2 regions of the Lysinibacillus sp. JNUCC-52 genome follow, and region 1 is predicted to be linked to the other one. Evidence: riboswitches for the same ligand, from Rfam matches in the RefSeq annotation. Region 1 holds a riboswitch; the other holds the start of a gene.

Region 1 (7,657 bases):
GATGTACTAGAAGTTGTAATTCGCCATCCTGAGCACCCACAAGTGGAGGAACTAGCGTTGAAATGGTATGCGGTGCCGATTATTTCAAGCATGCGTTTTCAAATGGCTGGAATCGACTTTCAAGCGGCTCCTTTCAATGGTTGGTATATGGGGACAGAAATTGGGGCACGTAATTTAGCTGATACTGATCGTTATAATATGTTGCCGAAAATCGCTGAAATTTTTGGGCTCGATACGACTAAGCAAGCATCGCTTTGGCGTGATCGCTCATTAGTTGAATTAAATATTGCTGTACTGTTTTCCTTTAAAGAAGATGGTGTAAGTATAGTCGATCATCATACTGCTGCACAGCAATTTAAGTTATTTGAAGAAGCTGAGCAGAAGGCAGGTCGCGACTTAACAGGCAATTGGACTTGGTTGATTCCCCCATTATCACCTGCAACAACGCATATTTTCCATAAGCCTTATGTCAATGTTTATAATACACCGAATTTCTTTTATCAAAAACCGCCTTATTAAAAATGTAAAAAAGCAGCTCATAGTAGGATGAGCTGCTTTTTTTAATTTATATATTCGTTTCTAGAAGCTCTAAATGAGCAGAAGAATAGTAATACTGCAACGACAACGAATAGACAGCCAGCGATGTTCCAACCGCCAAATAAATCATGTAGGTAACCAAATAAAATAGGGCCAACTGCGGCTAATAAATAGCCTAATGATTGTGCAAAGCCCGATAAATCAGCTGCTTCAAATGCCGTACGAGTACGAAGAGTAAAGAACATCATTGCAAGTGAAAATGAAGCGCCACCTGCTAATCCTAGCAATATCATCCACAATACAGCGAGATTAGTCCATTCCATGACAAGGCCAGTAAAGCCGACAACATAAAAAGCAGTAAACATCAAAACGAGAGGTCGTTGTGATGTCATTTTACTAGCGATAATCGGTACAGCTAGAGCCATAGGTACTTGGGAAATTTGCATGATTGAAAACATCCAACCTGCACGATCTGCTGCTATTCCTTGGGCAATATAGATTTCAGGAATCCAAGCTGCAGTTGTATAAAATAATAACGATTGTAAACCCATTGCGCCAGTGACTGCCCAAGTAACTGGTGATTTCCACAGTGGTATACGAGTTTTCGTAGTAGCTACAGTTGGTTCAGGCTTATTAAATTTTAATTGAGGAATCCAAATTAAGATAGTCACGACGACAAGAGCTATAGCGATGGCAAGTGCACCTTGCCAGCCAAGAGATGCATTGGCTATAGGATAACTAATACCAGCGCCAATACCAGCCGTTAAGTTCATGGACATTGTGAAGAATGCCATTAGTAAACCAACATGATAAGGGAATTTTAATTTAAGTAACCCTGGGATGAGGACGTTACCAAATGAAATAGCTACACCTATTATCATTGTACCGAATACGAGTAACCCTGTTGTTCCAAGTGAGCGCAGTACAATCCCAAGTGCTAATAAAATGGTTGATAGAAAAAGAGTTAGTTCTAGTCCTAGTTTTCTTGCAACGATTGGGGCAATAGGTGACACTAGTGCGAATGCAAGCAATGGAATTGTTGTTAGAAAGCCTGCAAGTACGTTAGATATACCGAGATCCTCACGAATGAAGGAAATAATTGGTCCTACAACCGTTAATGGCATACGTAATGTCGAAGCAAGAAAAATTACACCGATAACTAATAAGAGCGTTGTGCCCTTCCAGTTAATCTTTCTGCTAGGATAAGTAGATTCTTCGTTAGTTGTCAAAATAAGTACCTCCCTGATAGAACAGTTATAATTCGAACCACTATAACACTTTATCACATTAATAAAAATAGTAGAATATTCATAAAATACAGAACATTAATCGTTTTATTGAAATGTCTTAGGTCGTATGTTAAACTAAGACACATCATAAATTTAATAATTATATGCCTCATGTTTGTATTGAGGTAGAGGTCGCGGTATTTATAAGTAAGCTAGTGGAGATGACAAGCATTGAAGATGTTAGCTGAAAGGAAATATTGCCGAAGTGTGAGGGGACTTGAAAACCTCATGCTGGGGCTGTCTCCGAAAGGAACAGAACTGTCACGTTGGACAACGTGTTGTGCTATCATTTTGAAGAAACAGAGGATTTACTTAGCCATCACAACGTTCATGTGATGGCATTTTTATTGCCTCTTATAAAAGGAAGGAAGCTTTAACGTGAGTGAAATAAAAGTTAATCAGCTCGGTCATAAAGCACCAGAGTTGAAAAAAGAATTAAAAAGCCGCCATATAACAATGATTTCGTTAGGTGGTACTATCGGAACTGGGCTATTTCTAGCCAGTGGTGGTGCTATAGCACAGGCTGGACCAGGTGGTGCACTTCTTGCTTATGCATTAATCGGCATTATGGTGTACTTTTTAATGACAAGCTTGGGTGAAATGGCAGCTTATATGCCGTCATCAGGTTCATTTAGTACGTATGCAACAAAATTTGTAGATCCAGCGCTTGGCTTTGCACTTGGCTGGAACTACTGGTATAACTGGGCGATTACAATTGCCGCTGAAATTGCAGCAGTTTCTCTTATAATGAAGTACTGGTTCCCAGACAGCTCTTCGGCACTATGGACAGTCATATTTATTGCGATCGTACTAACATTCAATTTACTTTCTGTAAAAAGCTATGGTGAAAGTGAATATTGGTTTGCCATGATAAAAGTTGCGACTGTTATTGTTTTCATTATCGTCAGTCTATTGATGATTTTTGGTATTTTAGGAGGACAAGCACCAGTCGGCTTTACGAATTTCTTTATAAGTGATGGTCCATTCCATGGTGGCTTCCTTGCTACATTCGGCATATTTCTAGCAGCAGGCTTCTCGTTCCAAGGGACAGAGCTATTAGGAATCACTGCTGGGGAAACTGATGATCCTGGTAAAAATATTCCGAAAGCGGTTAAGTCAGTCTTTTGGCGAATTATTTTATTTTACATTTTAGCCATTGCAGCAATTGGGATGTTAATTCCATTTACAGATGCTCGTTTATTATCTGAAGATATTGCTGTTTCACCATTCACACTAGTGTTTGACCGCTTAGGTATTGCCTTTGCTGCATCATTAATGAATGCCATTATATTAACAGCGATGTTGTCTGCAGGTAATTCGGGGTTATATGCATCATCACGTATGTTATGGCAATTAGCAGTAGATGGACACGCACCTAAAATTTTCGCAAAGCTTAGCCGTCGCGGAATTCCGATTTACGCATTACTGCTAACATTAGCAGTCGGTTGCCTAGCATTTTTAGCATCATTCTTTGGTGATGGCGTTGTCTATATGTGGCTTTTAAACGCTTCGGGGATGTCAGGCTTCATTGCATGGCTTGGTATTGCATTTAGTCATTATCGCTTCCGTAGAGCGTATGAAGCGCAAGGCTTAGACCTAAAATTACTACCATATAAAGCAAAGCTGTATCCATTCGGACCACTCTTTGCATTTACATTGTGTATGATTGTTGTAATTGGTCAAAATTATACAGCTTTCACAGGTGATTCGGTTGACTGGTATGGCGTCCTTGTTTCTTATATCGGGATACCACTGTTTATCGCCTTGTGGTTGGGCTATAAAATAAAACATAAAACGAAAATGATTCCACTGCAACAGTGTGATTTAAAAGTAGAGAAATAGAAATGAAAGCTGTCCTATTAATTAGAGGGCAGCTTTTTCGCATTCCTTCCGTATTAATGAATGCTGTAGCGGCATCCAGTATGGCACTAATTCCATTGTATTTTGGTATGAAAAAATACTCCGTACCAACAACAATACTGTCCTCTCTGTTGATCGTGATGGTTGTTTCTTCAAATACGGGTGCATTTTCATTGAATGATATTATCGTAATCCCGATAACATTAGCAATTATAGGGATAGTCATTGCCTATTTAGCAATCCGCAACATCGAAAAGGTAGATGCTTAATAACATAAGTAAAGCCCCTGTATGAAATTACTATACAGGGGCTTTAAAAAGGCCTGGGGAAGCCTGGCGAACCATATTTATTAATTATTCTCAGGCACACTAGCCGTTGGATAAACATCAACAGAAAGCTTGGCAGGTGCCGTTAATTTAGAAAAGCTAATATATAATAGGAAAGAAACCGCACCACCGACAAGCCATGCAATATCCAATCCATTTAGCATTTTTGCAATAGGACCTACATATAACTCCGTATTAATAAACGGAATTTGAATAAAGATAGTTAACAAGTAAATAATCATTGTAGGTATATTAATTTTTCCGAAAATGCCATCCTTCTTGTTGAACTCATCTGGAGGGTAATGTACTCTCTTTAAAATATAAAAATCAGTTAATGTAATCATACTCCAAGGGATAATAAAGAATAAAATAAACCCTAAGTATAATTGGAAATTAGCCATAAAATTGCTTGAGCTCCAAGTTGCAATAATGGCAATAATAATACCAATTGCGATGGAAGTAATTGTCCGTAGTCTCGCAGATGTTTTAAACGTTAAAAAGTTACTTGCAATCGATAATATAATAATGCCTGCTCCATAAATATTTAAGGAGTTAATAACGAGGACACCAAGAGATAATAATAGTGCAATAATGAAACCTAATGAGCCCATATCTTTAATTTGCGCCATAACATTACCATTCACAACCATAGTGGCAATGGCTGCACCTAAAACCATTAACCAAACTGAACTAGCAAAGCTTCCAAGGTAACTATAAGTAAATACCTTTTTAGATTGTGAAGGATGGATAAATCTTGAATGGTCAGATACATATGGACCATATGTAATCTGCCATGTTACACAAATGGAAGTCATTAATAAAAACTGGCTGAAAGAAAAATTACCAGCATTTAAAAGCTCCATTGAAACATTCGTTAAAATCATAATCGACAAAATAATAAATACTACTGTAAAGCCAATTGTATAGATTTTCATCGACTTTTGAAGTAAGCCTTGTCCAAAAATAGCTAGTAATACCATTGGAATTAGACTTACAATAACGGTTACGTTCATATTAAGACCAAGTGTTTCCTGCATACCTTGTCCAACTAGAACGGTATTTGTAGCTCCGTAGCCTAAATACATGATTAGAATGATTAACATTGGCAATATAGCTCCGAAGTAGCCAAATTGTGCTCTACTTTGTACTACTTGCGGTAAACCTGCTTTAGGACCAGTGGCAGAATGGAGTGCCATAATTGCAGCTCCTATGCCGTGTCCTAATAGGATAGCAACAAGTGACCACCAAAAATTCAACCCTAATACGATAGCTAGAGATCCTGTTACAAGTGTTGTTGAAACGGTACTTGCGGCAAACCATGTAAAAAATAGCTCTTTGGCAGTGCCATTACGCTGTTCTAAAGGAATATGTTCATAACTAATTTCCTCGATAGAATTGCTCATAGATACCCTCCCTCTTAATAATTATTTTTAATATAATAATAGTGTTTACAATTTAAACAGTAACTTTTAATGATGGCCAATAAGCTGATTGGATTGAAATAACCTCATTGATTGCTTTCTTTTCTACTTCGTTTACAAAATCGGGATATCCTTGTGAATCTTGGAATGGATCCTCTACATCACTTTTCACGCCACATAATTCTTCAATAATGCGCAATGTACAAAATGGAACGTAAGCGTTACTGTAACCACCTTCATGACAGAAGACGATTTTTCCATCCGTATGCTTATTAGCTAAGTTCATCATAATTTTTGTTAACTCTGCAAAGCCTTCAGCAGTCATGTTCATGCGTCCAAGTGGATCAAACATGCCTGGATCTTGACCAGCAGAAATAATAATAAGCTCAGGTTTATAATCGTTGACAATAGGTTCCACAATGGACTTAAATGCTTCAATATAGCCTGCATTTCCTGTGCCTGGAGGAAGTGGAATGTTGACGTTAAATCCTTTTCCGTCAGCTTCACCTACGTTCTCTGCATAACCCGTATTATTCGGGAAACTTAAATGCTGATGTACTGAGAAGAATAAAACACCATCTGTATCATAGAAAGCACTTTCTGTTCCATTACCATGGTGAACATCCCAATCTAACACCATAACTCGTTCTAAATTATATTTTTGCTTTGCGTATTTGGCAGCAATCGCAACGTTATTGAAAATACAGAAGCCGATGCCTTTTGCAGCCTCTGCATGATGGCCAGGTGGGCGAGTTAATGCATAAACATTATCGACTTCACCATTCATCACAACATCAACTGCTTTTAAAGCACCACCAGTTGACAGTAAAGCAATTTCATAAGAACCTCTACCAACAATGGCGTGATCTCCTGCGTCTCCGCCAGTTGTATCGCTTAAATGTTTCACTTTATCTACATATTCTTTTGTATGGAACATTTCAATTTCCTCACGTGTAGCAGGACGTGGCTCAATTTGTTCTAATTTTTTCATTAGACCACAACGGTTAAGTAAATTATTAATACGTCTCTTTGTTGAAGGATGTTCGACAAACACATCTGTTTCTAAGTAACCACCCGAAGGTAAATATAATGTTCCGCTACCGTTGTCGTGCCAGAAATAACTTTCGTCAAAAATATAACCTGTTTTCATCATCAATTCCGCCCCTTTGATTAAAAAATAATACCGATTTGCACCTTGTAACACACCCCTTGTCAAGGTGGAAAATGGTACTTACCGTTATGAAAATACTAGCTGAGGGAGATTTTTTCTTAAAATGAATTTCAGTCATCTTCCTTGGGATAAAATTTAAATGAATCTCGTTCATTTGTCAAACTAATTTTTTAAAATTACCAAAATTAAATAAATTTTTCAGGCCCATTATAGGAAATTATTCCTTTTCGTTAAAAGAAAGAGGTTGAATTCTATTTTTGTTTAGATTACAATTTTTAAAAATTCATGATTTTTTAGGGGGCGCATAATGGATAAGGAAAAACGTATCGTAACCTCTGCTATTCAATTGTTTAAAGAACAAGGTATCGACAAAATAAAAATTGCTGATATTGTAAAAAGGGCTGGTATCGCACAAGGAACTTTTTATTTGTATTTCCCTTCAAAAATGTCCTTAATGCCCGCCATAGCTAAAGTAATGGTCGACAATATATTTGAGGCAATTCAAAAAAACGTGGATGAGCAAGCACCACTAATTGAAAAATTTAATCAATTAATAGATACAATATTTATGATGACGAGAGAGCATAAGGAACTTGTAGCCATTATTTATGCTGGATTGTCAGCTTCTGATTATTTAAAGGACTGGGTAAATGCGTATACACCTTACTATAATTGGCTAAGAAATGAGTTGGACAAAGCAAAGGCGAAAGGTGAAATTTTAATAGCCATTGATTCTTATGCTACGTCAAAGATGGTATTTGGATTAATAGAGGCTGCTGCAGAGCGAGCTTATTTATTTGATTCAAAAGAAGAAGTGCTAATCGATGAGGATAAAAGAGATTTATTAGAATTTATTTGTAATGCGTTAGTCGTAAACAAAGCTGTTATAAAATAAGCAAACAGAGATGAAACATATTACAGTGAATTTTTGATATATAATTGGCAAACCATATACGCTCTTATTTGTAGTATTACGTTGCTATAAAAAGGGAAATACATGTCTTTAGATCCGAATTAAAAAGCGGATTTTTACTAAATTTTCTAGGTGGTTCT
Region 2 (7,657 bases), 2.2 Mb from region 1:
CATGATGTTCTCAGACTTTGCACATGTTTCGAACGATTTATTTATGCCAGAGCATGGTCGACTAGAAATTACAAAAGGTTGGACTGGCGATGTGAAATACCACATGGGTGCTTCATACACTCGTGAATCAGGTATGAACGTAAAACTAGCTTATAACCCTTCTCACTTAGAAGTTGGAAATCCAGTTGTATTAGGTGCTACTCGTGCAACACAGGATGATACATCTAAACCAGGGCAAGCTGTCCACAATCCCGCTAAAGGCCTAGGTATTCTTGTGCACGGTGATGCTGCTTTCCCAGGTCAAGGTATTGTAACGGAAGTATTAAACTATTCGAAAACAGAAGGTTTCTCAACAGGTGGAACAATTCATATCATTGCAAATAATATGATTGGATTCACTACGGAGCTTCAAGACTCTCGTTCTTCTGTTTATTCTTCTGACCCAGCTAAAGGTTATGAAGTACCTGTTGTTCATGTGAACGCAGACAGCCCAGAAGCTGTATCTCAAGTAGGTCGTTTTGCAGCAAGCTACCGTCAAAAATTCGGTAAAGATATTGTTGTTGACTTAATTGGTTACCGTCGACATGGTCATAATGAAACAGATGACCCAACTGTAACAAATCCAGAGACGTACAAACTTGTAGCAAAACATGAGACTATTCGTGCATTATATGGTGCACAATTAGTAGCAGAAGGTTTAGTTACTGCAGAAGAGGTTGCGGCACTTGATTCAGCTATTTATGCGGAAATGCAAGTTGCTTACGATCACGTAAAAGAAATGGCAGAAAAAGATGAACACAAACATGTAGAAATGCCAGAAGAATTAAAAATTAACTTCCCACAAATCGATACAGCAGTAGGTGCTGAACGTTTAGAAACGATTAATGAAGAACTATTAGTATTTGAACAAAACTTCGAGCCACAAAAGAAATTAGGCAAAATTTTAGAAAAACGTCGTGATGCATTTGCGTCTGCAAAAATTGATTGGGGCCATGCTGAAACATTAGCATACGCAACAATAATTCAAGATGGCACTCCAGTACGATTTACTGGTCAAGATGCTCAACGTGGTACATTCTCACAGCGTCATTTAGTATTACATGACAAAAATAATGGTAACGTATTTACACCACTTCACCACATTTCTGGTGCAAGCGCTTCATTTACGGTACACAATTCACCATTAACAGAAGCTGGGGTTGTTGGGTTTGAATACGGTTACAATTTAGAAAAAGGCAACGTACTTTCAGTATGGGAAGCACAATTTGGTGACTTTGCGAATATGGCTCAAGTGATGTTTGATAACTTCATTTCAGGGGCACGTTCTAAATGGGGCCAAAAATCAGGCTTAGTTATTCTTTTACCTCACGGGTATGAAGGCCAAGGTCCTGAACACTCTTCAAGCCGTATGGAGCGTTACTTACAAATGTCTGCTGAAAATAACTGGTTTGTGGCAAACTGCTCAAATGCAGGAAACTACTACCACCTATTACGTCGTCAAGCAGCAATGTTAGAAACAGAAGGTGTGCGTCCATTAGTTGTTGTATCACCAAAATCATTACTTCGTCATCCATTAGCTGCAGCAAATGCTGAACAATTAGCAAATGGCGCATTCCAAGAAGTAATCGAACAACCAGGTTTAGGCTCAAAAACTAAATCTGTTGAACGAATTGTATTAGGTACTGGTAAAGTAATGATTGACTTAGCAGACCGCGTGAAAGATGGAGAAGGCTTCGATCACTTACACATTGTTCGTGTAGAGCAACTTTACCCATTCCCAACGACGCAAGTTGCTGATATTATTGCTAAGTATCCAAATGTTAAAGAAATTGTATGGGTACAAGAAGAACCTAAAAACCAAGGTACTTGGAATTACGCATTGGAAACATTATATGAACTATCTGAAGGTAAAAAGCTTCGTTATGTAGGTCGTCCTGCAATGAGCTCAACTTCAGAAGGTGATGCAGATTCTCATAAAGCAGCTCAATCAGCTCTAATTGAAGAAGCAGTTGCTGAAACGGTAAAAGTAAACTAAACATATCATTATTACTGGAAGCTGGGCTACGTGCCTAAGGCGGTAGCCCTTTATGTGCATGAAACGCATGCACGTTAATCAAAGGAGGAAATGAAAGTGGCTGAAATTAAAGTCCCTGAATTAGCAGAATCGATTACAGAAGGTAGTATTGCACAGTGGGTTAAAAAAGTGGGCGACCGCGTGGAAAAAGGTGAATTCATCGTTGAACTTGAAACAGATAAAGTAAATGCTGAAATCATTTCTGAAGAAGCTGGGGTGTTAACACAAATTTTAGCTGAAGAAGGCGATACTGTTCTTGTAGGCCAAGTAATCGCAGTTGTAGAAGCGGGCGAAGGTGCGGCACCTGCACCAGCAGCAACACCAGTTGCAGAAGCTCCAACACCAGCGGCTGCTCAAGCTGTAGCTGCACCAACACCAGCAGCAGCACCTGTTGTGGAAGAAACTTCTGGCGAACGTGTAATCGCATCTCCTGCAGCACGTAAACTTGCTCGTGAAAAAGGAATCGATCTTGCAGCTGTATCTCCAGTTGATCCACAAGGTCGTGTACGTGTACAAGATGTTGCAGCTCATGGTACAGCACCTGTAGCAGCACCTCAAGCTAAACCAGCTGCAGCGCCACAAGCAGCAGTAGCTGTAGATAATTCACGTGTAACAGTTGAAAAAATGAGCCGTCGTCGTCAAACAATCGCTAAACGTCTATTAGAAGTTAAGCAATCGACTGCTATGCTTACAACATTCAATGAAGTTGATATGACTAATGTTATGGCATTACGTTCTCGTAAAAAAGATCAATTCTTTGAGTCTACAGGCTCTAAACTTGGTTTCATGTCATTCTTCACAAAAGCTGTTGTTGCAGCACTTAAAAAATACCCTTATGTGAATGCTCAAATCGTTGGCGATGAAATTCACTTAAATAACTTCTTTGATATTGGTGTAGCTGTATCAACTGAAGAAGGTTTAGTAGTACCAGTTGTTCGTGATGCAGACCGTAAAAACTTCGCTGAAATTGAGGATTCAATTGCAGACCTAGCTAAAAAAGCACGCGATAAAAAATTAGGTTTAGCTGATCTTCAAGGTGGTTCATTCACTATTACAAATGGCGGTGTATTCGGTTCATTAATGTCAACACCTATTATGAACGGTACACAAGCGGCTATTTTAGGAATGCACTCAATTAAAAAACGTCCAGTAGAAGTAAATGGTGAAGTAGAAATTCGCCCAATGATGTACTTAGCATTATCTTATGACCACCGTATTATCGATGGTAAAGATTCTGTAGGCTTCCTTAAAACTGTTAAAGAGTTACTTGAAAATCCAGAAGATTTATTATTAAATTCTTAATTCAATAAATGACATGCCAAAACCCTACAAAATGAACTGTTTTGTAGGGTTTTTTGTAGTCCGTTTAATTTAAGATGTACTTTCGAAAAAATACTTCATGGTCTAAAGGGCCTTTGTTGAACTTAAAAATAGATTCTTATGGTTTATAATTATTGTTTTTAATAATAAAAATTTGTGAAATAATGCCAAACGTTTTTAATGATATTCTACTTAATTTATGGATTTAAGAAGGATTATAGGCTAATTTTGTCATTAGTCAGAAAAATGATAAAACTATCTTGACGAATATGCTAGCTTTATAGTAATATCTATATAACAATTAAATAAACAAACCTCACTTTTGTTTTTCGTGAGGTAGAGGCGCGGTATTTATTAGTCCATTGCTGAGTTAAAGCAAGCGAAGACGTAATGGAGAAGGAAATATCGCCGAAGTATAAAAGGAGCTCGTACTTTTATGCTGGGTCTGCAGTGAATAAGTGCAGGACTGTCCTAGTAAATATAATTCCAGTTTACTAGGTTGTGCTATCTCGGAAACATGGAAATTATAGTGAGGATTTGGGCAACTGTTAATAAAAGGTAAGACCTAAGTTCAGAACTTAGGTCTTTTTTTGTACAGTTGCTTTATTTTTTTTACAGAAAAGGGGAGTTTTAGATGAAAAGAAAATGGTTGTTATTTATGTTAACAGCAATGACAGCAATCCTGTTAGCGGCTTGTGGTACTAGTGACAAGGATGAAAAAGCAACAGGAGATGGTGCAAAGGATGAAAGCGGTGGAGAATTCCGCATTGGGATGGAAGCAGGTTATCCACCATTTAACTGGACACAGCAAGATGATTCTAACGGCGCAGTAAAAATTGCTGATAATGCAGAGTATGCAGGCGGCTATGATGTACAAATGGCGAAAAAAATCGCTGACGGTTTAGGCAAAAAACTAGTCGTTGTAAAAATGGAATGGGATGGTTTAGTACCTGCGCTTCAATCCAAAAAAATTGATGCAATTGTAGCAGGGATGTCTCCAACAGAAGAACGTAAACAAACAATTGATTTCACTGAAAACTACTATACTTCTGATTTCGTAATGGTTATTAAAAAAGGTAGCAAGTATGAAAATGCCAAATCAATTCAAGATTTCTCAGGTGCAAAAGTTACATCTCAGCTAAATACATCGAACTATAATGTTATCGATCAAATTAAAGGTGTAGAAAAGCAAACAGCGATGGAAAACTTCTCTGCAATGCGTGTAGCTTTAGAAGCTGGCAAAATTGATGGCTATGTAGCTGAACGTCCAGAAGGTATTTCAGCAGCAGCAGCTAATGATAAATTTACATTTGTATCATTTGAAGAAGGATTTGATACAGATATTTCTAATACTTCTATTGCAGTAGGTTTACGTAAAGGTGACGCGAGTCTAGAGAAAATCAATGAAATTTTAAAAGGTATTTCAGAAGATGATCGCCAAAAAATTATGGAAGAAGCTATTTTGCAACAACCAGCAGCACAGTAATATCACTGGAGCTGTCCTAATCGAAAAAATAGTATACTGAGCTGTCTTCTCGTATGCTATTTTTTCATATTCAAGCAGTGTTTTACTTCAAAAGTTTAAGTGACTTTGGGACAGTCTCTATTATAAATTTGTTGATTCAGAGAGAAAGTCAAACTGAATAATGCATGTCTAAGAAGTGTGTCACATAATTTGAATAAAGCTTATTCATTCAAATGAAAAGATGATTTCGCTAAGGCATAATTGATATCAAGCAACAACACGTTGTTAGGAGGAACATCATGAGTTTAGAATGGATTATTTCTATTATAGAAAACAACTGGCAAATGTTTTTACGAGGAGCGTATTATACGTTACTCATTTCAACAATCAGTACAATTATTGGTGCATTCATCGGATTTTTTATTGGGATTATGCATACCATTCCAGTTCGTAAAAAAAGTATAAAACATATTTTATTAAAATGTATTAATTTTATACTGACATGCTATGTTGAATTTTTCCGTGGTACACCAATGATTGTACAAGCAATGGTCGTATATTACGGACTAGATATTGCCTTTGGCATCGATATGCACTTTATTACTGCTGGTATTTTAGTCGTTTCATTGAATACGGGTGCGTATATGGCTGAAATCGTACGTGGTGGGATTGTCTCAATCGATAAAGGACAATACGAGGCTGCTTCTGCGATTGGCATGGGGCATGTGCAAATTATGATGCATGTTGTATTACCGCAAGTTGCACGTAACATTTTACCTGCAACAGGTAACCAATTAATTATGAATATTAAAGATACTGCTGTTTTAAGTGTAATTAGTGTAACAGAATTATTCTTCCAAACAAAATCGATTTCGGGTAATAACTTCCGTTATTTCGAATCTTTCTTTGTCGCATGTGTGCTTTACTTCATCATGACATTTACGGCTTCAAGAATTCTGCTATATGTAGAAAAACGTCTTGATGGACCTGATGCTTATCAAAAAGAACTGAAAGAAATAGACTAGGGGGAACGAACAAATGGCAATCATTCAAATAGATCATTTAAGTAAATCATTTGGTCGTAACCAAGTATTAAAAGATGTGAATTTTAAAGTAGAAAAGGGAGAGGTTGTATGTTTAATCGGTTCATCAGGATCAGGTAAATCAACCCTTCTGCGTTGCATCAATTTACTTGAAACACCAAATGGTGGAGAAATTATTTATAAAGGGGAAAATATTTTACACGAAAAGCATAACATTCAAGCTTATCGGACGCATCTGGGAATGGTTTTCCAACAGTTTAATTTGTTTAATAATCACAATGTGTTAAAAAATTGTACTGTAGGACAGGTTAAAGTTTTAAAACGTTCGAAAGAAGAAGCTGAGAAGACTGCTTTGAAATATCTTAAAATAGTTGGGATGGACCAATATGTTAATGCAAAGCCACGCCAGCTTTCGGGTGGTCAAAAGCAACGGGTGGCAATTGCTCGAGCACTATCTATGAATCCTGATGTGATGTTATTTGATGAACCTACCTCTGCTCTAGATCCAGAAATGGTTGGGGAAGTGTTAAAAGTAATGCGTGAGTTAGCCAATGCAGGAAATACGATGCTGATTGTTACGCATGAAATGGAGTTTGCTAAAGAAGTTGCAGACCGAGTTGTATTTATGGATAAAGGCGTAATTGTTGAAGAAGGGCCACCATCCAAGGTGTTAGTAAGCCCAGAACACGAACGTACAAAAGAATTTTTAAAACGAACACTGAAGTAATTTCAGAGGAGGTTTATCTTCAGTCAGTTTTGTTCAACTACCGTTGATTTCCATTATGTGCGATGCTTTCCGCTGGCACAATCTTCGCTAACATAAGGTCGGTTGTGTCTTACGTATCAACTAGATATGGTGGTAGAGAAACGCCCTGTTTAATTACTAATAAACAGAGGAGAAAAATTGCAATGGGCATCAAGTATATACTGCTTTATTACGTTATGTAGACAAAAATAAGTGAGTCCATCTAAATGGACTCACTTATTTTCTAGAATTCCATTCTGCAAATAAAATAAAGCAAATGGCAAATGCGACTGCGATGATAAAGAACCATTGCGGAACACCACCGAAACTCATAACAACACCTCGAGTATAAATTTTAATAAGTTGAAACAGGTAAACAATTCTTTATTAAGGACAAAATATAGCCTTCTATAGTTTTTTCTCCACAAAACAACCAAAATCGTATAAAATAAACAATAGATGTTAGCTTATGGCTAGTAAAGAGAGGTAGAGAATTTATGTTACATTTAAAATGGAAAGATGCACCAACAATTCGTACGGTTACTTGCAAACATACGAACGCATCAAAATATTTAGTATCAAACGTATTAACAGTTGGGAAAGAATACGAAGTGAAAAATGAAACGGAAGAGTTCGTTTTCATTATTGATAACACTGGTAATATTGGCGGTTACTATAAAGAGTATTTCGCATAATAGGATAAAGGGGTGTCTCACGTAATTGTTGAGACACCCCTTTATATAATTTAGCGCTCATTTTCTTATTCCGTTGTCTTTGATGCTTTCATGCCAGCTACATCCTGTTGTAAATGTTGTTTTTCCTTTTCAGTAGCCGTATGTAAAGCAAAAACGTCTTGAATGGCTATTTTTAGCTCATGTTGTGTTTCTTTAAATTTCGATACTTGTTGTTCAAAAGTGGGGCTTGTAAACCGCTCATTTGTACGTGCAAGTCGTTCTTCTAGCTGTGCATAATGATGATCCATATTCATCGAAAGCATCATAGCTAATTGA

The links. Region 1 has a riboswitch for lysine ahead of JNUCC52_RS12460 (amino acid permease). Riboswitches for the same ligand answer to the same signal wherever they lie in the genome.
Positions count from the first base shown of each region.
Region 2: linked by a shared signal. The riboswitch ahead of JNUCC52_RS01795 (transporter substrate-binding domain-containing protein) and the one ahead of JNUCC52_RS12460 (amino acid permease) in region 1 are both predicted to bind lysine.

Region 1 is NZ_CP065546.1:2,522,092-2,529,748, reverse strand. It holds gene JNUCC52_RS12470 (nitric oxide synthase oxygenase) at 1-519, shown strand, start outside; gene JNUCC52_RS12465 (CynX/NimT family MFS transporter) at 561-1,766, opposite strand; lysine riboswitch at 1,945-2,120, shown strand; gene JNUCC52_RS12460 (amino acid permease) at 2,205-3,668, shown strand; partial or broken gene JNUCC52_RS12455 (ABC transporter permease) at 3,710-3,955, shown strand; gene JNUCC52_RS12450 (purine-cytosine permease family protein) at 4,036-5,415, opposite strand; gene JNUCC52_RS12445 (class II histone deacetylase) at 5,468-6,586, opposite strand; gene JNUCC52_RS12440 (TetR/AcrR family transcriptional regulator) at 6,912-7,499, shown strand.
Region 2 is NZ_CP065546.1:313,701-321,357, forward strand. It holds gene JNUCC52_RS01785 (2-oxoglutarate dehydrogenase E1 component) at 1-2,035, shown strand, start outside; gene odhB (2-oxoglutarate dehydrogenase complex dihydrolipoyllysine-residue succinyltransferase) at 2,132-3,376, shown strand; lysine riboswitch at 3,724-3,909, shown strand; gene JNUCC52_RS01795 (transporter substrate-binding domain-containing protein) at 4,029-4,880, shown strand; gene JNUCC52_RS01800 (amino acid ABC transporter permease) at 5,159-5,884, shown strand; gene JNUCC52_RS01805 (amino acid ABC transporter ATP-binding protein) at 5,898-6,629, shown strand; gene JNUCC52_RS01810 (DUF6501 family protein) at 7,145-7,342, shown strand; gene JNUCC52_RS01815 (toxic anion resistance protein) at 7,408-7,657, opposite strand, start outside.